One region of the Cytobacillus sp. OWB-43 genome, then DNA from elsewhere that is predicted to be linked to it. Evidence: riboswitches for the same ligand, from Rfam matches in the RefSeq annotation. Region 1 holds a riboswitch; each other region holds the start of a gene.
What was found. Region 1 has a riboswitch for S-adenosylmethionine ahead of metE (5-methyltetrahydropteroyltriglutamate--homocysteine S-methyltransferase). Riboswitches for the same ligand answer to the same signal wherever they lie in the genome.

Region 1 (7,788 bases):
ATCAGGAATATAACTGCTCCCTTGCTGTAATAACTCAATCTTATGAGTATCTTGATCGATGCCCGTTACATGACAGCCCTTTTTTGCTAAGTGGAGAGCCAGTGGGAGACCAACATAGCCGAGACCAATAACAGCAACTCTATCTATTTGACCTTGGAGCATGTCCCATTTTCGATTGCCATCTGTATAACCGCATCTCTGATTGAACGATAGTAAATATGAAAATGCTTCAATGTGGTCACCTAGAATCCGGTCAGTTGATTCGACCCGACCATCGGCTTGCCTGTGATGCTGTTTTCTAATTTTATTTGGCTTGACGACATCGACATAATGAATGGATTCGACTTTAAATCCTTTTAGAATTGCCTTTGCTTGAAATAACGGTGGAGACATTAATGTGAGGATACCAATCTCGTCAATCACTTTCCTGCTCATTGCATGTGGAATAGCAGTGAGAGAATTAACGGTGAGGTCCTCTCTTTTCAGTGCCATATTCAGAAGGTACTTAGCAGCACTCACAGAATGCAACGGATGGGCACGGTCGAGCAATATTTCTAAATCATTTAAAGCAATATCTGCCCCTTCTTCTACAGCATGTATAAAAGGGGTTAAATCTTCTGCTTTGATAACAAAATCACTATCTAAGAACAAACAGATATCTCCTGTACTGTGAAGCGCACCAATCGCTCTTGGAATGTTATGTCCGAGTGCCTGGTCAAACGCAATCACTTTCACACCTGACTTTTCTACCTTTTCCTTTGTTCGTTCATCTGCTCCATTTAACACAACAATGATTTCATCAATGCCTGCCTTCTTTACCTCAGCAATCACTTCAGCAATCGTATCCGGCTCCTTCCCTACAGGAATAATCGCACTATACTTCGCTCGTTTCTCTTCCTTTACCGAAAAGGCTTGTACATATTCCTTAAAAGATTGCCGATTTCGCCTGCCATCGTTTAAACCACCGCGATATCCTCTCTCTTCAATCAGTTGGGCCACTGCACGTAAATGGTCACCAATTATTAAACTTGTTGAAAATGAAAAAGAGGAGCCCGTAATCTTCTGTTGATGTTTCGGTCGAATCTTATTTGTAGCAATCACATCAATGGCTACTGGTGCACTCATCTTTAATTCTTTCATCACAGCTATACTATGAGCTAATGGCGGACAAGCTAAATTCTCCCAACCAATTGTATCAAGCGCTGATTTTTTCATCACATGAGGAACAGCGACTAAGGAATTAACGGATAACTCACCTTTACCTAAAAAATGATTAAGAGAGAACTTTGATACTGCTGTCGGATGTGGTCTAATGGGGCGCTTCATTGTCCAGCTTAAATCATTTAGGGCAATATCAGCCCCATCCTGAATGCCATCAAGCAGTGCTTGTAGCTCCTGTGCTCTAACGACAATATCACCATCAATAAAAAGAAGCGTATCTCCTTTTGCCTCCCTTGCACCAATTGCTCGTCCAATATCCACCCCTAGAGGTTCTTTATAAACAAGCTTTCTACATTCAAATGCTTCCGCTATTTTCTCCGATCCATCTGTTGAACCATTCAAAACAGCGATGATTTCATATGGCTCAATCTTCACTAACTCTTCTAAAACGGCTGACAACGTAGATTCTTCATTCTGAATGGGAATAATAACAGATAGATTCATAACACTTCACTTCTCTCCTTCAGCAAAATTAATAGTCTCCTTTGTGCTAACTATAGCCTTTTCCATCACAAACCCGAGAAAAACACTAAGTAATATCAATATATACAGCTTGGCCAATTTTGTTCTCGGACAAGTATACAATCTATGAAAGATGGTGCGATAGACAGGGTAGATTGGTTTAATTATGGGGGCATTGATCCGATTCGGCACTAAAAAATATATTATTACTATTCGTTAGGAGATGTTAAAGTAGATATATATGTATTTAAGGGGGAGTACAAATTGGAATTCGAGTTGAATTTTATTTGGATTGCCGCCGGTTTAGCATTACTTGGCTATTTCATAGGCAATGGGTTGAAGCAATTTAGTAGTAAAAATGAAGGTAATATGAATCATTTACTTGTGGAGCAAAGCCACCTTCATCTTTACTTTTATTTAAGTGAAGCTGACATGAAGGATCTATTACAGAAGCATCCTCACGCACCAAAAGTCATTCTTAATGGCAAGCATTATTACCATCTACATAAATTTCGCAAGTGGCTTGAATCTGATGATATATATCACTCATGAAGAATTTATTTTGACAGCTTCCATTTATTATGCTAATCTATCTGTAAAATTCAAAATATTATAAATATGTAATTCTCTTATTCAGAGAGGTGGAGGGACTGGCCCGATGAAACCCAGCAACCTTTAACAATTATTTGTTAAAAAGGTGCTAATTCCTGCAAAGTGTAATAGCTTTGGCAAATAAGAGAGGATAAAGACCTCTCTATTTTTAATTAGAGAGGTCTTTTGTATTTTCAAAACTTAATAACAAAGGCAACAGATGCATGATTGCTTAAAAGGGAAGCCCGGTGGAATGCCGGCACGGTCCCGCCACTGTGAAGGAGAGCGACTTATCATTGACCACTATTTCATAATAGAAATGGGAAGGGATAACGAGCGATAATCCGAAGTCAGGAGACCTGTCTGTTGTTTGCACTTAGACTCTACGGATGCATAGAGAGGAGTGATGAATACGTGTTGAGCAAATCAAATGGTCTCAACTCTAGTTAATATTGCGTATGAATCTCTCATTTAATAATAAATAGAGAGATTTTTTGTTGAGAAAATACAATCTAAAGGAGTGTTTAAATTGACTGAAGTAAAAAGCTCAAATGTAGGTTATCCAAGAATTGGCGAGAAGCGGGAGTGGAAGAAAGCTCTAGAACAATTTTGGAGTGGTAAGTTGAATAAAGAGACTTTTCTGCAACAAATGGAAGTCATTCGTTTATCCTCTCTCGAGAAACAAAAACAACTTGGCGTTGATCTCATCCCGGTTGGCGATTTCACACTGTATGATCATGTCCTTGATACAGCTGTGATGTTTGGACTTGTTCCTGAGCGTTTTACATACAGAGGTGGGAAGGTTGATATCGAAACGTATTTTGATATTGCCAGAGGGAACAAAGATGCCGTGGCAGCTGAAATGACCAAATGGTTTAACACAAACTATCACTACATCGTGCCAGAACTCAACAACCTCACGCCAACACTTGCTGAAAACCGGCCACTTGCCTTTTATAAAGAAGGAAAAGAGAAGCTTGAAATCGACGGGAAACCGGTTATCTTGGGCCCGATTACGTTTGTGAAATTATCAAAGGGCTATAAAGAAAGTGAATTCAAATCAATCGTCAATCAATTCGTTCCTCTTTATGCACAAATTTTAAAAGAATTACAGCAAGAAGGTGCCTTGTGGGTACAAATCGATGAACCTATTTTAGCAACTACCCTCACAGAAGAAGACATCTCACTCTATCAAGCAGTTTACCAAACATTACACCAGGCAGCACCACAGATAAATATCATTTTACAAACGTATTTTGAAAGCATCACTCATTTTGAAGCTGTTACCTCATTACCTGTGCAAGCGATCGGCCTTGATTTTGTCCATGATGCAGGTCAAAACCTCGCTTCTTTACAAAAATTCGGCTTCCCAAGTGATAAAGTATTAGCTGCAGGTCTCATCGATGGCCGTAATATCTGGGGCGCCAAACTTGATAATAAGCTCTCTCTTCTAGAAAAAATTACAGCAATTGTTCCGAAAGATCGCTTAATCATCCAGCCTTCATCCAGCTTATTGCATGTACCCGTTACAGTCAAAATTGAAGAAACACTAGATCATACATTAAAGACCGCACTCGCCTTTGCTGATGAAAAATTACAAGAAATCGTAGTGCTAACGAAAGGAATAAGAGAAGGAAAAGAGCAAATCCAAGATGAGATAAACGAGAGACGAACTGCTATCGAGGTGCTAAATCAATCTTCTATTAGAAACAATCAACAAGTACAAACAGCCATTCAAAACTTACCATCATCACTAGCAGAGCGCGAAGCACCTTATTCTGTTCGTCAAGCAACACAAAAAATAGCCTTCCAACTACCACTCCTACCTACAACAACGATTGGAAGCTTCCCACAAACACAGGAAGTGAGAAGAAATCGTTTAAAATGGCGTAAAGGAGAGTTAACTGCTACTGACTATCAAACATATATCAAAACGGAAATTAAAAAGTGGATTGATATTCAAGAAGAGCTAGGCCTTGATGTGTTTGTTCATGGCGAATTCGAGCGCACAGATATGGTCGAATACTTCGGTGAAAAATTAGCCGGATTCCAATTCACAAAATTCGGTTGGGTGCAGTCTTATGGCTCTCGTTGTGTCAAACCACCACTCATTTATGGAGATGTCTCATTTGAACAGCCAATGACAGTTGCAGAAACAGTCTATGCCCAGTCCTTAACAGATCACCCGGTAAAAGGTATGCTCACTGGTCCGATTACGATTTTAAACTGGTCATTTGTCCGCGACGATATCCCTCGTTACGAAGTCGCAAACCAAATTGCCCTTGCCCTTCGAGAAGAAGTAGAAGCACTAGAAGCAAATGGTATCCGGATGATTCAAGTAGACGAACCAGCCATTCGTGAAGGATTACCACTCAAACAAGAGAAGTGGGAAGATTATCTGAACGCTGCTGTTTATGCTTTTAGACTAGCCACCACTTCTGTCAGAAATGAAACACAAATTCATACGCATATGTGCTACTCCGATTTCGAAGACATTATCTCAAGCATTCAAGCACTCGACGCTGATGTCATCTCCATTGAAACATCAAGAAGCCACGGCGAACTCATTCACTCATTTGAAGAAAGCACCTACGAACAAGGTATCGGCTTAGGTGTATATGACATTCACAGCCCTCGGGTGCCACAACTCGACGAACTAACGAAAAACATCGACCGTGCCTTACAAGTACTAGACCCACAACTTTTCTGGATTAACCCTGACTGCGGCCTCAAAACAAGAGGCATGGACGAAACCGTCGCAGCCCTAACAGTCATGGTGCAAGCTGCCAAACTCTCGCGGGAAAAATTACTTGTAAAAAAAGGCGAATAAACAAACAGAAATCCGAACGATTATACATTCGTTCGGATTTCCTCGTTTAATAGTACAGTGTTTAGTTTCTTATCCATCTTCTTCTGATAAGAACCATGGTTAAATCTCTTTTCGTTAAATTCACCAATCACATTCCGTACCCGGACATTATGGATGATTAAGTTGCGATAAATCTCATTCTGCAAATAAGCATTAAACCAACTATAATCCTTTAACTTCCGCAGATTATTCGTCACATCTGCTTGCGTGACTTGTGTAATAAAAGGGGCGAAAGAAATAATACTTATCATATTTAGGAACAGCTTTTTCATAGTGGGTGCATCCTCTCTTATTTATTCACATTACTGTTGGTTGGGTATTTGTACCTTTTCGTTTACCAAATCAGAGATGATACTACGTCAAAACCAGTTCACATCCGCACTCAAAAAACGAGCACCACTAAAATCAAAACGACGAGGAGAAGCTCTAGACCATTTGCGGCCTCATCTTGCTTATTTTCATTAATTTTCTTCCGATATAACCTTTGTATCTTTCATTTGTAATTGTTATTCATACGAGTACCCCTTTTATCCTAATATTTATCAATCGTTACCCCTAAAACAGATGCCCTAATGATACTTATATCTCTAAACCTTTCCAACTCCTCTGGTGTGCCGCTTATCATGGCTCCACTAATTAGCGTTTCTGATTCATCGTTATAATAAGGATCGTCTTCTGAAACACCATATCCATAAGCGTTATCACCATTCAACACATGATGCAGGTCAGGATCTCCTTCTGTTGGTTTCGGTGTGTGCTCATTAACCCATAACCAGTCGATATTCTCCACACCCATGATATTACCCAATTCTTTAAGAGTCATCGGTTCATCAAATGATATTGCTACTTCTACTAATGTGTTTTTGTCGAGTCCTACAGCTATATCAATTTCCTGAGGTAAATAACTGTAGTTGATTCGAGGGTAATAAAAATCAACAATACGCTCATTATTCATTTGGTTGTACCGAACAACCCTTTTAGTTTCTTCATCTACCTTATTTCCTTCAGTTAAACCGCTCTCTCGACTAACAAGCTTTATTCTACCTATCGCTGGATATTCATTTGTCTCTTTATTCCAAACAAATTGTCTTCCTCCAATTTCCTTAAAATAGACCGTCTCACCAATGGCGCTAAAGAGATTATAATGAAAGGTAGTATTATGGCTGATAATACCTGCTCCTTTCGACCAACTGTTTAAATCCTCATCCATACCACTTTCTATTTTTTTATTGATAAGATATTGAACACCACTAAAAACTAAGAAGATTAAAATAAGAACGGATATCGTAGAAATTAAAAAATATAAACCAAATTGCTTCCATCTTGCCTTTCTTACTGAACGCCGGAATAGTGAATCACTAATAAAATCCATTTCATCCTTTTTATGATTCGTCATCACGTGCCTCCTCCAAACACTTCAATAATTTCTTTCGAGCGCGGTATAAATTAATCTTCACAGCGCCAATGCTTATCCCCAAAATGATAGCTATCTCCTCATATGTGAAATTTGATTGATATTTTAATAGTAGAATCTCTGCATAAAAAGGTTTTAACTGATTGAGTATACTAGACAATTCTCTCGCACGTTCTTTTGAGATAACTAGCGCCTCGGGGGTTTCCGTACTTTCCGGCTCACCACTATGTTCATCTAAATTAAAGTGGTATTTCTTATTTTTGCGACATTGGTCATAATGGTAATTCAATGCCACACGAATTAACCAACTTCGTACCTTTGATGAACGAATCGTGTCAGATAATTTGATATACTTAAGCGCTGTTTCTTGCACAGCATCTTGAGCATCTATGTGGGGTACCCCTTTTTTTAATAAATATTTATAAACAATATTTAACTCTCTATTCAAGACATCGATATTCAACGCTTCTCTCATATCCCTCCTCCTATGCTTATAAGACGAAACAGATAGTAGTAATGTTAACAAAATTCTAAAATTAATATTAATATCTAGCATAATAATGTTTCAAACCATAATAAAATAACCACAGCATGAGCTTAAACTGTGGTCTCGATAATTAGCACTCTTTTATATGGTGATAAATTATATTTTATATAGTGTTCACTAAAGTAAGACTAAAACAGGATATCAATCAACAGCATTAGTCTCCCCTTACCCCATTTCTGCAAAATAGCCAAATAATATAAAGAAAACGATCGCTAAGATGAATAAGGTAATAATATAAAAAATCAGTAGGATTCTTGCAAGAAACCCGTTAAAGCGATTATACAATTCGTTAGCAGTTAGTTCCGTTAAAGCAAAGAAAGGTATGGATAAAATCATCAGAAACACAAAATCCTCTGTTATCCAGCTGTAAAATTTTCCACCAGCTCTACTACTAAAAAAATACAAAATGGCTAGGAACATATTAATAATTAAGAAGAATCCTAGCATGCTGAATAAGACCGCGATAAAACCTATCATACTATCTGATTTACACCTCACAGGAAATTTACTCATAAAACTTCTAGAAATAGATATCTTCATTATATTACCATTATTTACATTTATATAAAAAACATAATTTATTAAAGAGCAGGAAAGTAAAAATCAAAACCAGCGTAAGCGAACTGTCAGCACACTACACTACAAAAAAACACACAAGGTAACGAGAATACCTTGTGTGAAAGG
Region 2 (7,788 bases), on a different contig from region 1:
CATCCAGGAGCTGTTGCAACAAACATAGGTGTGGATAGAGAAACAGGATTTGGTGGCAAAGTGGTAAAATTACTGGTGCCATTTTTTAAAACAGCAGAGCAAGGGGCGGAAACGGCCATCTATTTAGCCACGAGTCCGGATGTAGAAGGGATATCAGGTGAGTACTATATTGACAAGAAAAAAGCCCATGTCTCTAAAAGGGCGAGTGATCCCCAACTAATCGAGCACTTCTGGAGATGGAGCATAGAACAGACGACGCTTTAATGATGACATCTAATAAAAAAGTTAACAGTGGGGTGAAATTTGTCTTCAATAGGTGAAATTGAAGAAGTACACGGTATATTAGTTTTGGAATTAAAATAATATTGAGTGAATCCCTTGTAGGACAAGGAATCAGGGTTTAAACAAACGAATAAAACTAATTTGAATGGTTTCATGCTTTAAGGAACGGGAATGAGTGTGAAAGAACGGCAAAAGAGGGGATGTTGCTATGTCTGAAAAAGGAGATTTCATGCTGGCGCATAAACAAAAGTTGAGGAACAAATTTACGTTGATAAGCATTTAGAAGCCGTGATAAAAGCGATTGCCATGTATGAAGTAGAAATGAGTATAGGGTCAATGAAGCCAATTTGAGAAGTTAAAGGGAAGGGTGGAGGAAGAGTAATGAGTTTTAAAGCAATAGTTGTAGATAAAGATGATAAAGATTTTTCTATCCAGTTGCGTCAACTTGAGGTAAGGGATTTACCTGCAGGAGAAGTATTAATTCAAGTAAAATACTCCGGAGTAAATTATAAGGACAGTTTAGCTAGTATACCTAATGGAAATATCGTTAAAGACTATCCAATGGTACCGGGCATTGACTTAGCGGGCATCGTTGTTTCATCTCAACATCCTGATTTTTCCAAAGGTGATGAAGTCATTGCTACGAGTTATGAAATTGGTGTATCCAGATACGGGGGGTATAGTGAATATGCACAAGTACCTGCACAATGGGTACTGCCACTTCCAAAAGGACTTACATTAAAGAAGGCAATGACGATTGGCACAGCTGGATTAACAGCGGCTCTTTCCATATTAAAATTAGAACAGAATGGTCTAACTGAAAATAGTGGGAAGGTGTTAGTTACTGGGGCTACTGGTGGCGTTGGGAGTTTTGCCGTTGCCTTGTTAGCTAACCGTGGCTATGAGGTCGTTGCAAGCACTGGAAAGAAGAATGAACGTGATTACTTAATGAACTTAGGAGCTTCTTCAGTGATTACAAGGGAAGAAGTGTATGATGGGAAGATAAGCGCATTAAGCAAGCAAAAATGGATAGCAGCGGTTGATCCTGTCGGTGGAGAGCCATTGGCATCCTTGTTAAGCCAAATTCAATATGGGGGTGCCGTAGCGGTTAGTGGTTTAACTGCTGGAACGAATTTACCTACGACGGTTTTTCCTTTTATTTTACGTGGGGTGAGTCTCTTGGGAGTTGATTCCGTTTTTTGTCCAATGGAGATGAGGAAAGAAGCTTGGGAACTATTAGCGGAAGAAAGTGATAAACTTCCGTTTGATCAGTTTATTTTTCAAGAAGTTTCATTGAGTGAAGTTGAGCATGTCTTGCCATTGCTTTTAAAAGGAGAAACGAGAGGAAGAGTACTTGTACACATATAGTATCTACTCACAATAACTTATAAAAAGGCGGTCCTAATTTCTGATAGAATGGAGCGAAAGACATGCAGTTGAAAAGTAACCGTCTCGTCATTCGATCGTATATGTATGAAGATTACGAAGCTTGGATAGCGGGATTAAAGAACCGTTTAGTATCGCAATCACGTCATGATGAAGGACGCCCACAAGATTTACCTGCTTATACTAAAGAAAAATTCAAGAAGAAAATCGAGCAATGGAGCAAGCAAGATGATGCCTGGCAATTATCTGAGTTTGGTATATTTAGAGAAAATGATGGTGCACATATAGGAAAAATAGAATTGTATCGAACACAGAGGAATGGCAAGGAGTTAGTACTACTTGGTTATGCAATTCACAATCAATATTGGCGAAAAGGATATGGAAAAGAAAGCGTAGTAACGATCATACCTTTTATTTTTGAATATTTACAACCTGAAAGAATAGAATTACATATTGATAGTGATAACCTCGCCTCCATTCATTTAGCAGAATCTATTGGTTTTAAATATGAAGAGAAACAGTCTCAATTTTCATTTGATAGTGGAGAATGGAGCGAATTTTTTATCTATTATTTAGAGAAATAAGGAGAGGCCCCCGATTATGAAGGAGCCTCCCTGATATTAAGCGTTCAATTTTTCTTTCTCGTAAACAGGTACCCAACCTTCTGGTGTAACAAAGAGGCGAATAGCAACAACTTTTCGATCATCAGATAAAGTAAAATAGTGGCGCGTGTTTACGGGTACAGAAATTAAATCACCTGGATCTAAATGGACTTCAAAAAACGATTCATCTTTTCCTTGGATAATAAAGACTCCATGCCCACTTACGATGAAGCGGACTTCATCATCGGTATGATGGTGTTCTCTTTGAAAGTTAATTAATAATTCATCTAAATTTGGCGTACTGTCTGAAAGTGAAATAACATCTGCAGCTTTGTAGCCGCGCTTTTCAGAAATGGTTTTGATTTCAGTTGAAAATGCATCTAGTATGGCTTGCTTTTCATCATCAGATAAATCGTATTTTTCGTGTAATGTCACTTCTAATTGCTCAATGTTCCAATTTTCATAGATGACTTCTTGTGCAGTTAAAAATGTAGATACCTCTTGTTGATCAGTAATCACTTTTTCTTCGTTTTTGAATTTAATAATGGCCATGTAAAACGCCTCCTTTTAATTGAATAAGAGATAATTTATATTGAAATAAAAATTCGCAAGCCTCTAATAATTTTTTCGCTTCAAACCCATCGACTCCCCAAACAGTAATCCCGTGGTTGTGAATTAAGACTGCACCTTTCTCTTTGCTGACGTAAGCAGAAAAGTGATCCGCTAATGTAGGGATATCCGCATCATTGCGAATGATCGGGATGGTGAGTATATCATCTTCTCCCCATAGTCCAAATGCTTTAATTAACTCTTGATGCTGAAAAGATACTACACCTTCTTGATAGAAAAGCTCAGAAATAACATTATTAGCAACTGTATGAACATGAAGACTTGCTCCTGATGACGTTTTCTTATAAATTTCACAATGTAATAAAGTCTCAGCTGAAGGTTTAGATGACGTGTTTTCTAGGGGCTTTCCTTCTAAGTCTACTAATAAAAAATCATTAGCTGTTCTCTTTCTTTTATCAAGTCCGCTTGAAGTGACTAAAAAGCTGTTTTCATCTACGCGAATGGATAAATTACCACTAGTACCCATAAACCAATCTCTGGCTGCTAATTCATCTTTAATATCAGCTAATGTATCCCACTTTGTTTCATACGTTGTCATGATTTCGCACCAACTAGTTCATCGAGGTATTCAATGCAATCATGGAAGGTTTCGAAAGGTGTATAAGAAATACCAGTTTCTTCACATTTTTGAATTAAGAAATCTCTAGCAAGTACGGCATCTGCTATTTTGGCTGCTTCAAAGTCTGTAATCGAATCTCCAATAAGAATATTAAAGTGTTCAGGAGAAGAGTGTTTTCTAATAATGGTTGGTTTACAACAGCCGCAACCTTGTGAAGAACATAGTTCATCACACTGGTGTGGATAGTGAATATCTATTGTTTCTAAAGCAAAGCTTGCGTGATTGCAAAATACTTTCGTAAATGGCCCATAAGGTTCAAGTACTGGTTCTAAAAAAAAGTCAATCCCACCACTAACAATATAAAGAGGGATACCGTTTTCATGTGTATATCTAACAAAAGCTGAAAATCCTTCACGAATTTCTGCACTATTTAATACAAAATGGATAATCTCTTCTTTTTTACTTGTTGGTAAAAGTGAGAAGAGATTTTTAACACCCTCTTGGATAGAGATATTTTGAGCTAAAATATCTTCCTTGATCTGTTTTGCCTCAATAGGACCGAAATGCTCCATAATCTTTACAATGTTGTCGTTATTCGTAATTGTTCCATCGAAATCACAAAAAATCATTGGTTTTGTCATCTTTTATGACGTACCTCCCCATTTTGCTAATGCTGCTTCTAATTCTTGCGCTTTTGTTGCACGATGAGTATTTTGTTGTATGACGTGATCAATGGCTTGCCTAAAAGCTCTCACGCCAGCTGCTGCTCCTTCAGGATGACCATGGACCCCGCCGCCAGCATTAATTATACAATCATTGCCAAAGTCATGATAAAGCAACGGCACTAAACCTGGATGAATGCCTGCTGAAGGGACCGGGAATGCCTGATTCAAGCCATTTTCTTCGGTTAACTGTCTAGCGATAGCTAAGGTTTTTTCTTTTTCCATGGCAACAGAACCATATGGAGAAGGAAATAAAGAGAAATCTGCGCCTGCTAAGCGAGTAAGATTACCGAGTAATAAATCAGGAGCCACACCATAGAAGTTTGAAGAAGTATAGGCCCCACTATATGCAGGATGTGCCATGATAGGTAACTGCACTTCATTGTTTTCAGCTAGTGTTTGGAGCATATCTAGACCGTAAGTGTGAACATTGAATAATAATGCATCCGCACCTAATTCGCTCGCATGTTTTGCTTTATCTACTAAATCCATTGTTCTCCCAGATAAATTGACTGCATAAAGTGTCCTTTTTCCAGTCTTTTCATAGACTTCATCTAGTATTTCTTTACCTGCGATAATTCGGTCTTCAAAAGAGATGTTGACATCAAAAAGAATTTCATCATCTTTTACAATATCAACGCCCCCCATAGCCTGGTCTCTTAACTGTTCTCTTAAAAAGTGAATATCCCTGCCGATAATGCCTTTAAATATACTCATAAGTAATGGGCGGTCTTGAATATTTAGTTTCGATCTTATATTTTTTATACCGAATTTTGGTCCAGGAAAACGGGAAAGATCCTCATTATCAAATTCCAGATTTAATAATTTTACTTCACCATCTAGAGATAACTTTCCAAATACAGTTGTTAAGATTGCTGGAATATCAAATGTGAAATTATATGTAGGGTAGGCGATACTAATTTCGCACCTTACTTCACCGAATCGATTGGGATGTTCATCATCATAAAATTCTTGTAGTGCAGTGACTCTGCCTTTATGTTTTAGTAATTGTTTTTGCTCAAGTAATGGTAACGCTGTCCACGAGCCTATCGTTAATCCTAAAGCGATATCCTCTGCTTTTTTCTCTAATGAACCGGGTCTTGCGTATACTTGATAAGTTGCAATTACATCTCCCATATGAGAACCCTCCCTGATGATTTCGAATTAACATTGACAATAAAAAACCCTCTTCTTAATCAATAAGAAGAGGGTTAGTTCGCAGTGATAGAACCTTCTCCTTATCTGTCAGCATGATTGCTGCAAGAATTAGCACCGTGTTCATTTAGAATCGGTTGCCGGGCTTCATCGGGCTCGTCCCTCCGCCTGCTCTTGATAAGAAAATTTATGATTATCGTTTTAAATTTTTGCACAATTGTATTATGTCACCAGGTGTTTTATCTGTCAACAGAGAATTTTTTACGTTATATGACAAAATTCTTTTAACCTTAAAAAGATGAAAAGTTTTAAAAAAAAGATTGACACTTTTTTATAATCGGTGCTAGTATTTGCTCAAGATATTTCAAAAAATGAATCTTTTATACTCTTATCAAGAGCAGGTGGAGGGAAATATGGCCCGATGAAACCCAGCAACCGACCGTAATATCGTTGTGAAACGAGGCGCAGCTAGAGAATTTCTGCGCCTAATGTAAGGCACGGTGCTAATTCCATTCAGAAGTTATTCTGAAAGATGAGAGGCAAAATCGTAATGACGAATGCCTCTTTCTGTACAGGAAAGGGGCATTTTTGTTTCTGTAATGACAAAGCAGGTCCGACTACATCTCTTCATGTAGTCACCCCTGTTTTGTGCCACAGATAAATAAAGAAATAAGGGGGAAGAGATATGGCTGTTTTAGATAATATAGGTTATCGCGCTTTGACAGAGGAATCAGCGTGTGAATACGTGAAGAGTTTAAAACTGTTTTTACCGGATGAAAAAATGACGGTGGAAGAGATTGGTGATGGTAATTTGAATTATGTTTACCGTATTACTTCTAATCATAAAAGTGTAATTATTAAGCAAGCACTCCCTTATGCAAAAGTAGTCGGAGAAAGCTGGCCTCTAACACTTAAACGTGCAAAACTGGAGGCAGAAGTGCTTAAGAAGCATGGTGAATTCGTTCCTCACCTCCTCCCAGCAGTACTAGCATCAGATGAAGAGCTAGCATTAACTGTGATGGAGGATCTTTCCCATTTGACAATTGTAAGAGACGGATTGATTCAAGGGGATCATTATCCGAATTTATCAGCTCATATTGGTGAGTACTTAGCAAAGACATTGTTTTCAACTTCAGATTTTGCTCTTCATCCGTTTGAGAAAAAGAAATTGGTCGCTAAATTTTCAAATCCTGAACTATGTAAAATCACTGAGGATTTAGTATTCACCGATCCATTTTTTGATGTGGAAACGAATGATTTTGAAGCTGAGTTGGCTGAAGTGGTTCAGCAACTATGGGCTAATGACAAGTTGAAACTTGAAGTAGCCAAAATAAAATATGCTTTTCTCACAGAAGCAGAGAGCTTACTACATGGTGACCTACATACAGGGAGTATATTTGCGAGTAAGAGTGAGACGAAGGTGATCGATCCTGAGTTCGGCTTTTATGGTCCGATTGGATTTGATGTCGGTCAATATATTGCCCATCTCATTTTCCAAGTACTTGTACGAAACGAAAACGATAGAATCGTTATTCTTCAACAGATAGAAGAAGTATGGGATGTGTTTTCTCAATATTTTTCAGAAGCTTGGCAAAATTCTGTTGTTAATCCTTTTACGAAAGTACCAGGCGCTCTAGAGTCTTTTCTAGCTAAAGTATTTAAAGATGCTATCGGAGTAGTAGGGTGTGAATTAATTCGGAGAACAATCGGATTGTCGCATGTGAAGGATCTTGATGGAATAGAAGATAGTTCAATTAGATTATATGTGAAGAAGGCAACGATTCAATTAGGTTCATCCTTGATTATTAATCGCAAAAACATAGTAACAATCTCGCAACTTCTTAAGGAACTGGAGGCGTATACATCATGAGTATACCAACACCAATTGAATGGCAAGAAGGTAGATTGAAAATTCTTGATCAAACCTTATTACCCCATCAAACAAGATGGATAGAACTCGAAACCATTGAAGATGTCTTTGAGGCAATTATTCAGTTGAAAGTAAGAGGGGCGCCAGCTATTGGAATTACTGCTGCTTATGGTTTAGCGATTGCTGCAAAAAAATACGAAGGGGTCGACATTGAAACTTTCCATCTTAGAATTCATGAAGATTATCTTTATCTAGCGGGCTCTAGACCGACAGCTGTTAATTTGTTCTGGGCTTTGGATCGAATGATGAAAGTAATAGAAACGCTGTATTCAACAGAGGAGACAATTATCAGTTTGGAGCAAGAAGCAAAGAAAATACATCAAGAAGACGAGGAGATTTGTCGCCAAATTGGTGAAAATGCACTAAGTCTATTGAATGGAAGGAAAAAGGTATTAACGATTTGCAATGCGGGGACGATTGCTACGGGAAAATATGGTACAGCGCTAGCGCCGTTTCATTTAGGCAAGGAGAAGGGTGTTGACTTTCAAGTATATGCTTGTGAAACGAGACCGGTTCTTCAGG
Region 3 (7,788 bases), on a different contig from region 1:
CTTGTTGGAACAGATTCATTAACAGATATTGCCGTGTTAAAAGTGAATGAAAAAGTAGACGCTGAAGTCCTTTCTTTTACTGATTCTTCAAACCTTCGTGCAGGAGATCAAGTGTTAGCAATAGGCAATCCACTAGGCTTAGATTTATCCAGAACAGTAACTCAAGGAATTGTAAGTGCAGTGGATCGATCGATTGAAGTCTCTACCTCAGCCGGAGAATGGGATTTAAATGTCATACAAACAGATGCAGCAATAAATCCTGGAAATAGTGGTGGAGCACTTATTGACTCAAATGGGAATTTGGTTGGTATTAATAGTTTGAAAATAGCTGATAGTGGCGTAGAAGGGTTAGGCTTTGCCATTCCAAGTAACGATGTCGAGAACATTATTGATCAGTTAATGAAGGATGGTAAAATCATTCGACCTTATCTAGGTGTTGGTTTGATGGACTTAAATCAAGTACCGCAGTTTTATCAAGAACAATTACCAAAAAATGTAGAAGAAGGTGCCATTATTACCCAAGTTGAGGAAGGTTCGACAGCAGAAACGGCGGGGTTGCAAGCTGAGGATATTTTAGTTTCAATTGGTGATCAAACTATTACAGCCGCTAATGACTTAAGAGAATCTCTTTATAAAGACTTTTCAATTGGCGATAAGGTTAAAATATACTTTTATCGTGATGGTGAAAAGAAAACAGTAGAAGTAACGTTACAAGGAAATGGGGAAAAGCAAGTTGAAAAAGAATAAATTATTGATTGCCACTGGTTGTATGTTTGTTGCTGCTGTCATAGTTGCTGTTGTTTTATACAATAGCCATTCAAAAGCAGCGACAGTCAATGGAGAAAATATAAGCAAAGATGATTTGAATGAAGCGTTAATGTCTCAATATGGCACTTCTGTTCTAGATACATTAATATCTGATCAAATTGTTCTTCAAGAAATGGATAAGGAGAAGGTAACTGTAACTGAAGAAGAAGTGGCTGAAGAAATGGATGCCTATATGGAGCAATATGGGGGAGAAGAGGCATTTAAAGAAGTGTTAGATGAAAACGGGGTATCCTATGACTCTATAGAACATAATATCGAAATCTACTTAGGTTCAAAGAAATTGATCACACCAGGAATAGAAATTACTGATGATGAGATGGAAACATACTTTGAAGAAAATAAAGAAAGTTTTTCTCAGGCAGAAGAGATAGAAGCAAGTCATATCCTAGTAGAAGATGAGGATACTGCCAAAGAAGTAAAACAAAAACTCGATGATGGTGACGATTTCTCAGAATTAGCAGCTTCTTATTCAACCGATGATTCAAATAAAGATAATGGCGGTGAATTGGGGTATTTTGGTGAAGGTGAAATGGTAGAAGCATTTGAAGAAGTGGCTTTTGCTATGGAAGTGGACGAAGTGAGTGATCCAGTTAAAACAGATTATGGTTATCACATTATTAAAGTAACAGATCATAAAGAAGCGAAAGAAGCCAATCTCGAAGATGCGAAAGAAGAAATAAAAGAGATGTTAATAGAGTCTAAGCTTTCTACTGAATATACGGAATGGCTAAATGAGAAATACGAAGAATACGAGATTAAAACGTATATTTAAAGGAGGTGAACGATTTTGAAAGGAAGGAAAGAGCTCAAACATGAAATCTCAAAAATGGATGGGGTTATACTTAAAAAACGCTTAAGTTCCTTTATGAATGCGGACCCCCATTCAAATGGGAGAGGGGGATATAATGTTCGTAGCGTATACTTTGATAACTTTGAAAACAAAGCACTAATAGAAAAAAAAGAAGGCTATATGAACCGGGCAAAATATAGGGTTCGCACATATAATAATGATTTTGACACAATTAATCTAGAAAAGAAAAGTAAGAAGAATAATCTGACCTATAAAGAAAAATGTCGGATGACAGCTGAGGAATATGAGCTTATTAGAGCTAGCGACATTTTATGGATGGAGAATGATTCCAGACCATTAATGAGGGAACTTTTCCATAACATGATTCGTTATCAATTGAAGCCAGTAACGGTTGTCGATTATGAGAGGGATGTTTATATCTACCCATATGGTAATGTACGTCTCACTTTTGATAGCAATATTCGTACAAGCTTAAGGAATCCCGACTTTTTAAATACGACAATGCCTATGGTACCATCCCTTGATCATCAATTGATGATACTTGAAGTAAAGTATGATGAATACATTCCCGATGTCATTAAAATGCTTCTGCAAATGCTAGATCGCAGGAAGGGCACGTATTCTAAATATCAATTAAGTAGAATGTATGGATTATAGAGAGAATAGGAGAAAAGCAAAATGGAAAGTGTGAATTTTTCAGATGTATTTAAATCAAGCTTTTTAGAAAAGACAGAGAGTTTTTCAATTATAGATTCCCTAATAGGTTTATTCATGGCTTTTGCAATTGGACTTTTTATTTATGCAGTATATAAGAAGACATTTTCTGGTGTGATTTATTCACATACTTTTAATATATCCCTCATTATAATGACCATGGCTACAGCATTAATTATTATGGGAATTTCCTCGAATGTCCTGTTATCACTAGGTATGGTTGGTGCTTTATCCATTGTCCGTTTTCGTACACCAATTAAAGACCCTATGGATCTTGTTTATCTTTTTTGGGCGATTGTTGCCGGTATTCTTTGCGGAGCAGGCTTTATTCCGTTAGTGATTATTGGCAGTTTAATGATCGGTCTCGTACTTGTATTGTTCGTTAACAAAATTACGATTCAGAACCCTTACTTACTCATTGTAAAATATGGGGGTGAAGATGTGGAATCTCAACTAGAATCGCTATTATCAAAGGTCACTAATAAACATATGATGAAATCCAAATCTATCATGAATGGTAATCAAGTAGAAATTACTTATGAAGTAAGAATGAAAAAAGAGCAATCTCAAGTGGTGAATAATGTAACGAACCTTAGCGGGGTAGAGTCGGCTGTAATGTTAAGCTATGACGGTAATTTTACAGCGTAAATGAACAGGAGAAAGGAATATGATTAAACGCAAATATGTCGTTCTCGTTTTTCTAATGTTGGCTGTTTTATTTGTTGGTATTCTATTCTTTCTACCTCATTTACTTCCAAAAGGGGAAGTAGTTGATCACTCTTATGTTTCAAAAGTATTCAATAAAAATAAAGTGACTCAAGTTGAGTTAACCCTAGCAGAAGATGATTGGGAAGATATACTAGAGAATCCGACGGAAGAAGAATATAAGATGGCAAATGTGACGATAAATGGAACTAAATTGAACCAAGTAGCTGTTCGGACAAAGGGGAATTCTTCCCTTTCTTCCGTTGCTAGAATGGAAGATTCTGATCGTTATAGCTTCAAAATAGACTTTGATTACTATACCGATCAAACTTTATATGGATTGAAAAAGTTGAATCTAAATAACCAATTTAGTGATGCTACGCAAATGCGAGAATATTTATCGTATCAATTAATGGAGAATATGGGATTACCCACACCTGCTTATTCTTATATGTATGTGACCATTAATGGTCAGGAATGGGGATTATATTTAGGTGTTGAACAAGTAGACGAAGTGATGCTTGGAAGATATTTTGAAAATCCATATGGATCATTGTACAAGCCAGATGGTACAAATAGTGACTTGAAATGGGTAAGTGATGATATTGATGATTACTCAGGTTTAAACTTGAAATCAGAGGAGCAAGATGAACAAGCGTTAATAGATATGTTAGATAGTATCGATAATGGTGGCAATTTAGAAAAAACTTTAGATGTGGATCAAGTATTACGATATTTTGCAGTAAATACGGCTGTCGTTAGCATGGATAGTTACCAAGGGCAAATGAAGCACAACTATTATTTATATGAAAATGATGGTAAGTTCTCAATCATTCCGTGGGACTATAATATGGCATTTGGCGGCTTTGGAGTAGGTATGGGTGGCGGAGGACGCATGAACGGAGATTCTTCAATCGCTGAAGAAAACCAAAACAAAAATCAAAATCAGGAACAACAAGGTCTAGCACCAGGAGAAGGTGGGCAAGGTGAGGATGAACAAGGTCAAGTTCACCAAGCTGAAATGGGGAACTTCGATGGTGGCATGGGAAATAGTAATTTAATGAGTGAAGATACGATTAATTTCAGTATTTCCGAACCTGTAGCTGGTACTTCTTTAGATGAGAGGCCTTTACTTAATGCTTTATTGGCAAATGATGAATTTAAAAAGCAATATGAAGCATACCTTGAAAAGATTGCCGAAGAATATATGACAAAAGAGTCTTACCAAAATACAACTACACAAATTAGTACATTGATTCTTCCTTATGTAGAACAGGATCCTACCAAGTTTTATACAACAGAAGAATTTCTACAAGCAGTGCAAGGTGATGAGAGTTTACCAGCATTTGCTGAGGCGAGATCAGAATCGATACTTGCTCAGCTTTCAGGTGAATTAGAAGTAGAATCACAAGCTTCTGAAGTCAATAACATGTTCCCTAGCCGAGCAGGTGGTGATGACCAGGAAGGTCAAGAAAGAGGAGAAGTATTCCAACCGCCAAACGGTAATGAAGGAAACATTGATGGTGAAATGCCTGAACGTCCGCAAGGCAATGGAGACTTTCCGCAGGAAGGAGATTTTGAGACACCAGAAGGGTTTGAAGGTATGCCTGGTGGTGAGGGACGTGGACAAGAAGAGCAACCTAGTACAGTAAAGTTCAAAACGTCAGCAATCATCTTGTATGTGGGTCTAATCACAGCTTTATTAGGAACAACTTTTTTTATCTTCTTGTTTAAACGAAGAGGAAGATAAGTAAATGCATAAATAATCAAAATACTATTGACAATTAATTCAATACCCGATAAAATTTCCTTTATCAAAGCAACACATTAAATTTAATATGATTCTTATCGAGAGAGACTGAGGGACCAGGCCCGAAGATGTCCGGCAACCTCCTTTTAAAGGGAAGGTGCTAAATCCTGCAGAATGATTTCATTCTGAAAGATAAGGTTTAATAACAATCATTTGTTGAGCCTCTTTCAAAGTGAAAGAGGCTCATTTTATGTTGTAGAGGATTTAGGGAGGGTGAGGTAAATGATTGAAGTCAATCATTTAGTGAAAATTTATAAAAGCAAAAAGAAGCAAGTAATAGGGGTTGACAATGTATCCCTTTCTATTAAAGAAGGGGAAATATACGGGATTATTGGCTATAGTGGAGCAGGGAAAAGTTCTTTATTACGCTGTCTAAATTTATTGGAGAGACCGACATCTGGTGAAGTGAAAATTGATGGCGTTGATTTAACATCTTTAACAAGTAAAGAATTAAGAAAAGCAAGGCAGAAGATAGGTATGATTTTTCAGCATTTTTATTTAGCGAGTTCGAAGACAGTGTATGAGAATATTGCCTTTGCTTTAAAAGCGGCAGGTAAAAGCCCGAAAGAAATAGATATCAGGGTGAAAGAACTATTAGAATTAGTGGGTTTAGCAGATAAAATTCATCAGTATCCCACACAATTAAGTGGTGGTCAAAAGCAAAGGGTAGGAATAGCCAGAGCACTCGCTAATGATCCAAAGGTTTTACTTTGCGATGAAGCCACGTCAGCTCTAGACCCTAAAACAACAAAATCAATCCTGAACTTATTAAAATCAATTAATAAAAAGCTAGGATTAACCATCGTACTTATCACTCATGAGATGGAAGTAGTCAAAGAGATTTGTCATAGGTTAGCTGTTATGCAAGATGGAAAGGTCATAGAAGAGGGACCGGTGTATGATATATTTGCGAATCCAATTGAACCACTTACAAAGGATTTCATTCAGAGTGTTCTTCAATTTGACTTACCACAACAATTGATTGAAAACAGGAAGGGAACAATCATTAAGATTCAATTTAAAGGTGCAATAGCAGAAGAATCTGTTGTTTCTGAACTGTTCCAAACATTCAAAGTAAAAGGAAATATTCTTCACGGCAAGATTGAATATATTCAAGAAGTACCTCTTGGTATTTTTATTATGGAGTTGACTGGCGAAATACCTGAAATAGAAAGAGCTATACAATATATTCAAGAAAGAACACAGAATTTGGAGGTAGTTGAACATGTTGCTTGAGTCCATTCAGGCGTTACTTCCTGAACTAAATACAGCTGTATTACAAACAATTTATATGGTCGCCATTTCTTTAGTTGCGGCACTTATACTAGGTCTTCCACTAGGTATCTTATTATTCGTTACAGACGAAGGATTGTTCTTAAAGAATAGATTTGTAAATGCTGTTACCGGTTGGATTGTCAATTTGATCCGCTCTATTCCTTATATTATTTTGTTAGTAGCTCTATTGCCGTTAACAAAATTAATTGCAGGTTCAACTATTGGTCCTACAGCGGCTTCTGTTTCATTATCTGTAGCAGCGATTCCGTTTTTTGCAAGATTGGTAGAAACATCCTTAAGAGAAATAGATAAAGGAGTCATTGAATCTGCAGTAGCAGTAGGCGCTTCCCCTTGGATGATAATTAAGGAAATTCTTGTCCCAGAAGCGAAACCTGGAATTGTTCAAGGTTTAACGATTACGACTATTAGTTTAATTGGTTATTCAGCAATGGCAGGTATTATTGGCGGCGGTGGTATTGGTGATTTAGCGATACGTTTCGGTTACTATCGCTATGATAATGTCATTATGATTACGACAGTAATTGTCCTCGTTGTATTGGTGCAAATCATTCAAATTGGTGGGGATAAATTAACTAAATATGTAGATAAGAGATAATAAATTCAAACGATAGATATAGTAAAGGGGATGGAGCCTTTACTATATCTATTTATCCTAATGATTGAGTATTAAAGAGAAGATGGAAACAGACGGGGAGGAAGGATTCTATGAGCACGATAACAGCTTCATCTAAGGAAGCGTATTTAGCTGAACAACTCGCTCGACCATTTATTAAGACGGCTCAACAAGAAGAATTATTTCATAAAGCTACGATATTAGCAGAAGGATTTAGTAAGAGGGCGCAAAAGATTGATGAAAATGCAGAATTCCCTTTTGAAAATTTTGAAGAATTAAAACAATCAAATTACTTAAGTTTAACGATTCCGAAAGAATATGGTGGTAAAGAGATTTCCTTATATGAATATTTCTTAATACAAGAAAGGATTGCCCAAGGTGATGCGTCTACGGCTTTATGTATTGGTTGGCACTTAGGTGTTATCTATGATTTAAGGGTTAAACGGAAATGGAAGGAAGAACAGTTTGCCAAGTTATGTGAAATGGTTATCAAAGATAATAAATTGATTAACCGCTGTGCAACTGAGGTAGCAACTGGCAGTCCAACCCGTGGTGGACTACCAGCGACTACTGCGGTGAAAAAAGGAACACAATGGATCTTGAATGGAAGAAAATCTTTTGCTTCGATGGCACCAGGGTTAGATTTTTCTCTTATTACAGCAACGATAGAAGCTTCAGGAGAAATTGGTATATTCCTTGTACCTCATGAGAACCCTGGTTTAAAAGTGGAATCAAATTGGAATATGCTAGGGATGCGGGGCACGCGTAGTGACGATCTCGTGTTAGAGAATGTAATTGTAGAAGAAACAGCATTAGTCGAATTAGAAGGTGTTCATTTTTATGCGATTCCTAATGCATGGTTACTACATTCAGCTGCTTGTTTTATTGGCGTTGCTATTGCAGCTCGGAACTATGCCATTATTTTTGCTTCTGAATATCAACCTAATAGCCTGCCTGGTCCAATCAGTGAAGTACCAGAAGTGCAACGTAAAATTGGGGAAATGGAACTCG
Region 4 (7,788 bases), on a different contig from region 1:
TGATTTGAAAAATATCACTGTTATTCCCAAGAAAAAAGGAATCACGAAGATCGATATTTTTGCTGCGTTCCTTTGGACAGCAATATGGGGTACCATTTACTTCATCGCACTTGATAGGGTCGGTATCTATACACAAAATAATCAAGAAACAGGGTTAACCCTACTGACGCCGATTTTCAACCAAGAGCTTCTTCTCTCATTCTGGCCACTTGTTTTGATTGTTCTTTTATGCGAGCTCACATTAACGGTATATAAATGGGTAAAGAGGCAGTGGACCAAATCTTTAGCAACCATTAACACTATCTATCAACTCTTGTATACAATTTTGTTCCTATTAATTATTCTGCAACCAAATCTCTTTCACAGTAATTTAATCAATGAACTTAGTCAGCTCTTTAACACAACAACAACAAGTATAAGCTCAATTCTTGACACAATTATTGGGGTATCTATTGCGATTACAATCATTTCAGCTGTTTATGCTTCGTATGATGGTTTTAAGAAAAGTAAAATAAAGAATGATACTTTACTGTAACTAAAAAGAAGCGCGAATAAAAGCCCCGCGCTTCTTTTATTTATTGCTCTTTTTTTCTTTTCTTCGGTTTAATATATAAACCCAATTCTTTCTTTTCTTGCATTAATGACCGATAAATTGAAATCATCATTAATATCATTATAAATGAGAAAGGGAAAGCGGAAATAATCAATGCATTTTGTAAACCTTGTAAGCCCCCACTATATAACAAAATTAAGGCTACTAATGATTGTGCCACTCCCCAAGTCAGCTTAACAGAATTATGAGGATTTAAAGAGCCATAAGTTGTTTGCATACCTAGCACAAATGTGGCCGAATCTGCTGAAGTAATGAAAAAAATGGCTACCAATAGAATAGCAATAATCGAAATCACCATAGACCCTGGAAACTCACTGAAAACACCAAATAGTACTTGTTCCGTTGGAAATTGACTTAAATCAACCGCTCCACTTCTTTGAACGTCCACGGCTGATGTACCAAATACCGCAAACCAGAAAAGACTAACTAACGCTGGAGCTAATAGTACACCTGAGATAAACTCTCTTATTGTTCTACCTTTTGAAACACGAGCGATAAAAATTCCGACAAATGGAGACCATGAAATCCACCATGCCCAGTAAAATATAGTCCAATCATTTATCCATGATCGATGGTCCTCATTCAGTGGTGAAATACTAAAACTCATTCGCATTATATTTTGTATGTAACCACCTATCGTATCTGTGAACATATTTAAAATAAGTACTGTTGGACCTAAAACAAAGACAAGCAGTACCAATATTACTGCTAAAACCATATTTACATTACTTAAATATTGAATGCCTTTACTCAAGCCTGACCACGCTGAAAGCATAAATAATACTGTGACAATCGCAACGATGATTACTTGTACTATAAAACTGTCAGGGATCCCGAATAAATACGTTAATCCTCCATTAATTTGTGCTGCACCAAACCCTAAGGTCGTTGCTACCCCTACAACTGTTGCAAATACAGCCAATACATCAATTAGTGTACCCCAAAAACCGTCCATCGCTTTTCCAAAAAGAGGCTTTAATGTGGCTGAGATTAAACCCGGTTCATCTTTTCTAAATTGAAAATAGGCTAATACTAAAGCGACAAGTCCATATATAGCCCATGCATGTATGCCCCAATGAAAGAAAGTATATCGTAAAGATTCTCTAAACGCTTCATCTGTCTCTCCGTTCGCCAGTGGAGGTGTGACATAATGAGATACCGGTTCTGCCGCTCCCCAGAATACAAGCCCGATGCCCATACCAGCACTAAACAACATCGCAAACCAAGAGATAGTAGAGAATTCCGGTTTAGAATCCTGTTTCCCTAATTTAATCGAGCCAATAGGACTAAAAATGAGAAATAGACAAAATACGACAATGATCGTTACCAAAATAAGGTAATACCATCCAAAACCATTTGTTAATAAATCTTGTAAATTAGCTGTTATCCTTTCGAACACACTAGGAATCGCTACACCTAAAGCGACAAAAATAAATACAATTACTACAGTTATCCAAAAAACATTCGATACTCTCTTCATAGATTGTTCCTTTCCCAAAAATCTTTTCTACTTCACTTTAATCTGCCTCTAAAAACCTTTGTTATAGTTTAAGACAAATTTTATTTATTATTCTTTGTCTGACAGAATACACAACCGTTCGACAAATCCCTTACACCTTTTACCCAATTAAAAATATATTAAACTCGATTTTCAAGACCTTTAGCCTTGTATCTTTGTATTAGCCACTTAATTAAAAAATGCCTTTATACATTATTCAGCATAAAAGGCAGTATTCGTTTTAATATTGATCCATACAACTCGTGTCAATAACCCACGGTTCCCCTGTATTCATATCAATCATTTTAATATGACCAGTAGTAAGTGGATAGGTCGGTAAATAAGTTAATGTGTATTGATGCTTCTCTATATTCTTTCCCCAGCTTAATTCCATAAAAAGCTTTTCCTTAATCATTTCTGTTGCCGCTTTAAATGTAAGGCTTGCGACAAATGATACCTTTGAGAAGTCTTGGAGTACCTCACTATCTACATCTACATATTTCACCAAGCCTGTATCGTCTATTTGAATATGAACCAAAGCATCAGCTACTTGAACGCCCCTTTCTTGTCGAATAAACGTAAAATCGTATATGCCGTTTGCGGGTTTTTGACTTATTCCATTATTGTCTAATTGTTGCAGTTTAAAATAATCATGAGGGTTATCACAAACTGCTTGTAACACTGATGTAGCAGTTAAAAGCGCCACTTTCGAATTAACATGTCCAGAAACAAACGTTTCAGAATCATCTAAGCCCATTAATTTAAGCAGTCTTCCATCCGCATTGAATACAAATTTTATCGCACCAGGGATATCTAATTCATCATCTAATAAATCTTCCTCACTCACCCGTAAAGATTTTTTAGGTAACTTACTCCATACCTCTAGTCTACCACTTTTCGTTTTTGCTTCAGCTACAAGCATATGGTCTTCCGTCATTCCCGCCAATGTATAAATATCTATAAATTCAGCCAAATCGGGTAAGGATGTCATCAGCGTTTTGCCAACACCAAACGAATCCGAGGTAAGTATTCCCCCATTTGTGTGTACACCAAGAATAAAATCCTCCAACTGATAAACATAGTGATACTCATCATCACCATTGACAAATATGTTATTATCATACTTTGCAATAACAGGTAGAATTCCTAAATGATTTAAATAAATCCGCTTCGCTTCTTCATTCGTAATCAGTGTTTTGGGATAGACAAGTTCAAAATCCATGCTTTCTCTTTCGACTGCACTTAATACCCCATTACTAAGCATTGTAAAACTAATTCCAGAATGAGGGAGTTCCTTATTCAACCGCTCATCTTTGCGATTATATAAAATCATATGATATTCACCTAAGTCAATGTATGCTGACAAATATAACCCATGCCTGAAAGTCGAATCATAGAACCTTTCTATAAACTGCTCTGCTTGCATGATCATATCAAACTTACTCATTTCCCCTGGAATTTCATCTAGTTCATCCGTATAAATGAAAAACTCTGCCACACCTAATTCATCCATACGAACCGAGCCAATTGACTCTCCCCAATCTTCCAACAGGATATCATACACATTTTCTTCAAATTCCATCTGCTCCATAACTAAATCATCTGGGTTGATTCCTTTAAAATAGGTTTTTAGTTGTTCCATTATTAAGTGATTCAAAGCAGCTGTTCTCCTTTAGTTATGATTTAATTAACGTGCAGGAAGTGAAATTTTAACATTAAATCGTTTCTATTTAAAGGTTCTCTTTAATTCTTCCCATAATAATAACATCTATAAATTAGAAAAGCGCAGGGCGCCCGCTTATCGGTGACAAGCATAAGACGAGCCGGCAGAAAGGTTGTTTTTTAACCTTTTTGACGGATTGGCTTATGACCTCGAGCCGATGGCGTCCGGAGCTAGACAAAGCCTCGTTAAACATTTCATATAATGCAATCGCCCTTATATTATCTGCACATACATCTAACTCTAATCTGATGAGTCCTAACTCTTCATCGGCAAGCTTTACTATTCGCTCAAGAAGCGTCTTGCCAATCCCTCTTCCTTGTACTTCTTCATTAATAGAGATGGACACATTCCCGCTATATCTTAACTTTCCACTTCTCTCTTCTAAGGAAGCTATCCCTCGAACATGACCGTTACATTCTGCAACAAATACATGGTCTTCTTATGTAAGTCCTTCAATATAATCTTCAATATCTTTTAATCTCCTCGATGATAAGGCCATTGTTTGTTGAATAATAGAATCTTGCCTATGCATTTCATGAATATCTCTTGCATCATTTATATGTATCGGTCTAATCTTTATTTCTTCCCTCATATAAAAACTCCTTTTTTTATAAAACTGTTCTGAATGAAAACTTATAAACCAAGACTACCACTTTTCTTAGTTTGAAAATATTGCTTTATTCATTTACGAATGAACAGTATAAAAAGTTTCTTATCATTGCACTGACATAATCACTACGATACAAAATATATATGAAAGGAGGCATCGAGGTATTTTATGAGCATCCAAAGGAGGGTAATTTGTATATGCTTGCTTTGTTCAGTCTTTTTCTAGTTGTCGGCTACAGTTTCTTTTTCTTTATTAGTGCCGTTAGAAAAAAGAAAGAAATAGCTACAAAATATTCTAAATGTATTCCCATGGTGGTTGGTATGACGAGTAGCTTAACAATCGGTTTGATTATATCTGTGTGGTTACCAGAAATGGCTAAAGCAACTGTATTATCAATTCTCATTAGCGCTGTCATTGCCATTTTTATAGGACTACCGTTTACAACAAACGGACTCGTTGAAGCTCAAGCGTCAAGTCTCATGGGAAGTATGATGGGGGCAATGCTAGGCATTATGTTGGTACCCAGTGAAGTTACATTTATGATCATTAGCATGGATCTGATTTATTTAATTAGTATTTTTGCCATGATGCTTCTCATGCACAAAAAACATTCATTAAAGGAAGCATTGAAAAATCGACCTGTGCCCTTCTATCTAACATTCTTATTAAGCATCGCCATTATCTGTGCATCGGGAATTCATCAAGAAGCGAAGAACTCAATTCATCCGATTGAAGAAAACACCCCACAAGTAGAACACCATCACTAGTTTAATGATTAATTTCAATTATGTTATTGACTTTTCATGTAATAGATAATATTATGAATATAATTTAATAAAGCATTTTCTCTTATAAAGAGCGGCTGAGGGACTGGCCCTGCGACGCCCGGCAACCATTCATATACCCATATGAACAGGTGCTAAATCCTGCAAAATACTTTTTGGTATTTTGATATATGAGAGAGGTTTACTACTATTCTAGTATATTTATGCCTCTCATGATGAGAGGCATTTTTGTTTTTATCATCACATCAAAAGAGAAACGAGGAGAGGAAATGACTGTAACAATCGTAAAAGGGGCTCCAGGACATTATTTATTAGGTTCAGGCATTCTAACAGAACTCCCCGACCTACTTAAAGATATTTCTGTTTCCAAATACCATATAATAACCGGTAAAAAAGCTTGGCAAGCCGTGCAACCCTACTTGCCCAAGGAAGTAATAGATAACAACATTCACCTTCATTATATAGATGGTCACACTACCTTAAAAAAGGTCCATGACATCCAAGAAATAATAACAAATGATGGTGCTAATGGCGTAATAGGTATTGGTGGTGGGACAGCATTAGATATAACAAAAGCAGTTGCGATTGAAGCATCTGTTCAATCCATTCTTATACCGACAATCGCAGCTACCTGTGCCGCATGGACACCATTAAGTGTTTTTTATAATGAAGAAGGCAGCTTTACTCATTATACCGAGTTCCCTATTGCGACAACCCTCGTATTGGTTGAACCTGAAATTATTGCTAAAGCGCCTATTACTTATTTAAAAGCAGGAATTGGGGATACATTAGCCAAGTTTTATGAAGCTGAAGCTCTAATTGAAAGTTTTTACCCTGAAGAAACACTTCCTGTACCTAAACAAGTTTCGCAATTTTCAGCTAAAATTTGCCGAGATACATTGCTTAATGATGGTGAAGCCGCACTACAATCAGTAGCCAAAAACGAAACCTCAAAAGCACTTATCCGTGTGATTGAAACGATTATCATGACTGGGGGTATGGTCGGTGGATTCGGCGAAAAGGCAGGACGAATCGCTGGTGCCCATTCGTTTCATAATGGACTAACCGTAGCGGATGCAGCCCAAGATTTTCTTCATGGGGAATTAGTCGCTTACGGGATTCTTGGTCAATTGGCCATTGAAGAAAAATGGACGGAAGTTGATTACCTTCTCCCGTTTTATGAGAGCTGGCAATTGCCAAGTAGTCTCTCTAGTCTAACTATTGATGTGAATGATGAGCAATTAATGAAGACAATTGTAAAAAAGGCGATACGCCCAACTGAATCTATTCACTTTATGAAAAACGAGATAAGTGAACATTCTGTTTTACAAGCACTTCGATTATTAGAAAAACAAAATGAACAAAAAGGAGTTCAAACATCATGAAAAAATGGTTACTAACTGGAACATTCTTTTTATCTTTAACAGGCTTAGCTGCATGTGGTAGTGATGAAGCCAGCAACTCTACAGAAGGATTATATGACGATGAAGAATTAGTCATTGGTGTCACTGCAGGTCCACATGAGCAAATCTTAGAAAAAGTAATTGAATTAGCTAAAGAAGAAGATATCAACATTAAATCACAAGTATTTACTGATTATGTGATGCCAAATGTCGCATTAGCTGAAAAAGAGATTGACTTAAACATTTTTCAAACTGAGCCTTATTTTAATGCATTTAAAGAAGATAGAAATTTAGATTTAGTTAAATCTTTTGATACCGTTTCATTCCCGATGGGCATCTATGCACTCAATGTAAAAGATGTAGCTGAATTAAAAGATGGCGCAAAAATCGGTCTTCCGAGTGACCCAACAAATAGTGGCCGAGCTCTATTACTATTTGAAAAAGCGGGATTAATCGAATTAGATCCTGAAACAGGTATTAATTCAACAGTTCGTGATATTGAAAAAAACAATGGTAACTATGAATTTATTGAACTTGACTCTGCTCAAATCGCTCGTCAGCTAGAAGAGCTTGACGCTGCAGCTATTAACACGAACTTTGCAATTGAAGCTGGTTTTGTCCCTTCTAAAGACGCTATCTTTATCGAGCCTAAGGATTCACCTTACGTAAACCACGCTGCTGTCCGTACGGAGAATAAAGATGATGAAATTCTTGAAAAATTAGCTGATATCTACCGCAGTGAAGAAATTGAAAAGTTTGTTGAAGAGGAATTTGACGGATCAGTTATCGTCTCTTGGTAAAATGATTAAAAATGAGCGTTACGGAGGGAGCATCAAATCATGATAGAGCTTAAGAATATAACCAAAACCTTTACAGGAAAACAAGGAAGCATCCATGCATTAAAGGATGTCTCACTATCAGTGAATCAAGGAGAAATCTACGGGGTTATCGGATACAGCGGCGCTGGTAAAAGTACATTAATTCGCTGTGTGAACTTACTTGAAAAACCTGATAGTGGTTCTGTAAAAGTCAATGGGGTGGATTTAACCACGCTGACACCAGGAAAACTCCGTGAAGCAAGAAGTCATATCGGCATGATTTTTCAAGGGTTTAACTTATTAAAAACAGCAACAGTTTATGATAATATTGCTATCCC

Region 2: another riboswitch for S-adenosylmethionine. It lies ahead of U9M49_RS13980 (2,3-diketo-5-methylthiopentyl-1-phosphate enolase); the one in region 1 lies ahead of metE (5-methyltetrahydropteroyltriglutamate--homocysteine S-methyltransferase).
Region 3: another riboswitch for S-adenosylmethionine. It lies ahead of U9M49_RS14295 (methionine ABC transporter ATP-binding protein); the one in region 1 lies ahead of metE (5-methyltetrahydropteroyltriglutamate--homocysteine S-methyltransferase).
Region 4: another riboswitch for S-adenosylmethionine. It lies ahead of U9M49_RS20695 (iron-containing alcohol dehydrogenase family protein); the one in region 1 lies ahead of metE (5-methyltetrahydropteroyltriglutamate--homocysteine S-methyltransferase).

Annotation. Positions count from the first base shown of each region.
Region 1 is NZ_JAYEFF010000005.1:34,673-42,460, reverse strand. Features, by position in the region: gene U9M49_RS16915 (nucleotide sugar dehydrogenase) at 1-162, opposite strand, end outside; partial or broken gene U9M49_RS16910 (glycosyltransferase family 2 protein) at 154-1,665, opposite strand; gene U9M49_RS16905 (DNA-binding protein) at 1,948-2,235, shown strand; SAM riboswitch class I at 2,310-2,422, shown strand; cobalamin riboswitch at 2,476-2,656, shown strand; gene metE (5-methyltetrahydropteroyltriglutamate--homocysteine S-methyltransferase) at 2,804-5,104, shown strand; gene U9M49_RS16895 (hypothetical protein) at 5,125-5,415, opposite strand; gene U9M49_RS16890 (anti sigma factor C-terminal domain-containing protein) at 5,676-6,539, opposite strand; gene U9M49_RS16885 (RNA polymerase sigma factor) at 6,526-7,032, opposite strand; gene U9M49_RS16880 (hypothetical protein) at 7,270-7,581, opposite strand.
Region 2 is NZ_JAYEFF010000003.1:249,689-257,476, forward strand. Features, by position in the region: gene U9M49_RS13950 (SDR family oxidoreductase) at 1-264, shown strand, start outside; gene U9M49_RS13955 (acryloyl-CoA reductase) at 664-1,650, shown strand; gene U9M49_RS13960 (GNAT family N-acetyltransferase) at 1,713-2,252, shown strand; gene U9M49_RS13965 (1,2-dihydroxy-3-keto-5-methylthiopentene dioxygenase) at 2,289-2,822, opposite strand; gene U9M49_RS13970 (methylthioribulose 1-phosphate dehydratase) at 2,809-3,438, opposite strand; gene U9M49_RS13975 (2-hydroxy-3-keto-5-methylthiopentenyl-1-phosphate phosphatase) at 3,435-4,100, opposite strand; gene U9M49_RS13980 (2,3-diketo-5-methylthiopentyl-1-phosphate enolase) at 4,104-5,318, opposite strand; SAM riboswitch class I at 5,417-5,520, opposite strand; SAM riboswitch class I at 5,722-5,875, shown strand; gene mtnK (S-methyl-5-thioribose kinase) at 6,022-7,206, shown strand; gene mtnA (S-methyl-5-thioribose-1-phosphate isomerase) at 7,203-7,788, shown strand, end outside.
Region 3 is NZ_JAYEFF010000003.1:314,052-321,839, forward strand. Features, by position in the region: gene U9M49_RS14270 (S1C family serine protease) at 1-747, shown strand, start outside; gene U9M49_RS14275 (peptidylprolyl isomerase) at 734-1,600, shown strand; gene U9M49_RS14280 (polyphosphate polymerase domain-containing protein) at 1,616-2,296, shown strand; gene U9M49_RS14285 (DUF4956 domain-containing protein) at 2,318-3,001, shown strand; gene U9M49_RS14290 (CotH kinase family protein) at 3,021-4,808, shown strand; SAM riboswitch class I at 4,901-5,007, shown strand; gene U9M49_RS14295 (methionine ABC transporter ATP-binding protein) at 5,091-6,104, shown strand; gene U9M49_RS14300 (methionine ABC transporter permease) at 6,094-6,759, shown strand; gene U9M49_RS14305 (acyl-CoA dehydrogenase family protein) at 6,870-7,788, shown strand, end outside.
Region 4 is NZ_JAYEFF010000008.1:105,387-113,174, reverse strand. Features, by position in the region: gene U9M49_RS20725 (HAAS signaling domain-containing protein) at 1-535, shown strand, start outside; gene U9M49_RS20720 (glycine betaine uptake BCCT transporter) at 576-2,093, opposite strand; gene U9M49_RS20715 (hypothetical protein) at 2,353-3,768, opposite strand; partial or broken gene U9M49_RS20710 (GNAT family N-acetyltransferase) at 3,887-4,258, opposite strand; gene U9M49_RS20705 (hypothetical protein) at 4,274-4,426, opposite strand; gene U9M49_RS20700 (hypothetical protein) at 4,642-5,211, shown strand; SAM riboswitch class I at 5,291-5,406, shown strand; gene U9M49_RS20695 (iron-containing alcohol dehydrogenase family protein) at 5,499-6,614, shown strand; gene U9M49_RS20690 (MetQ/NlpA family ABC transporter substrate-binding protein) at 6,611-7,432, shown strand; gene U9M49_RS20685 (methionine ABC transporter ATP-binding protein) at 7,472-7,788, shown strand, end outside.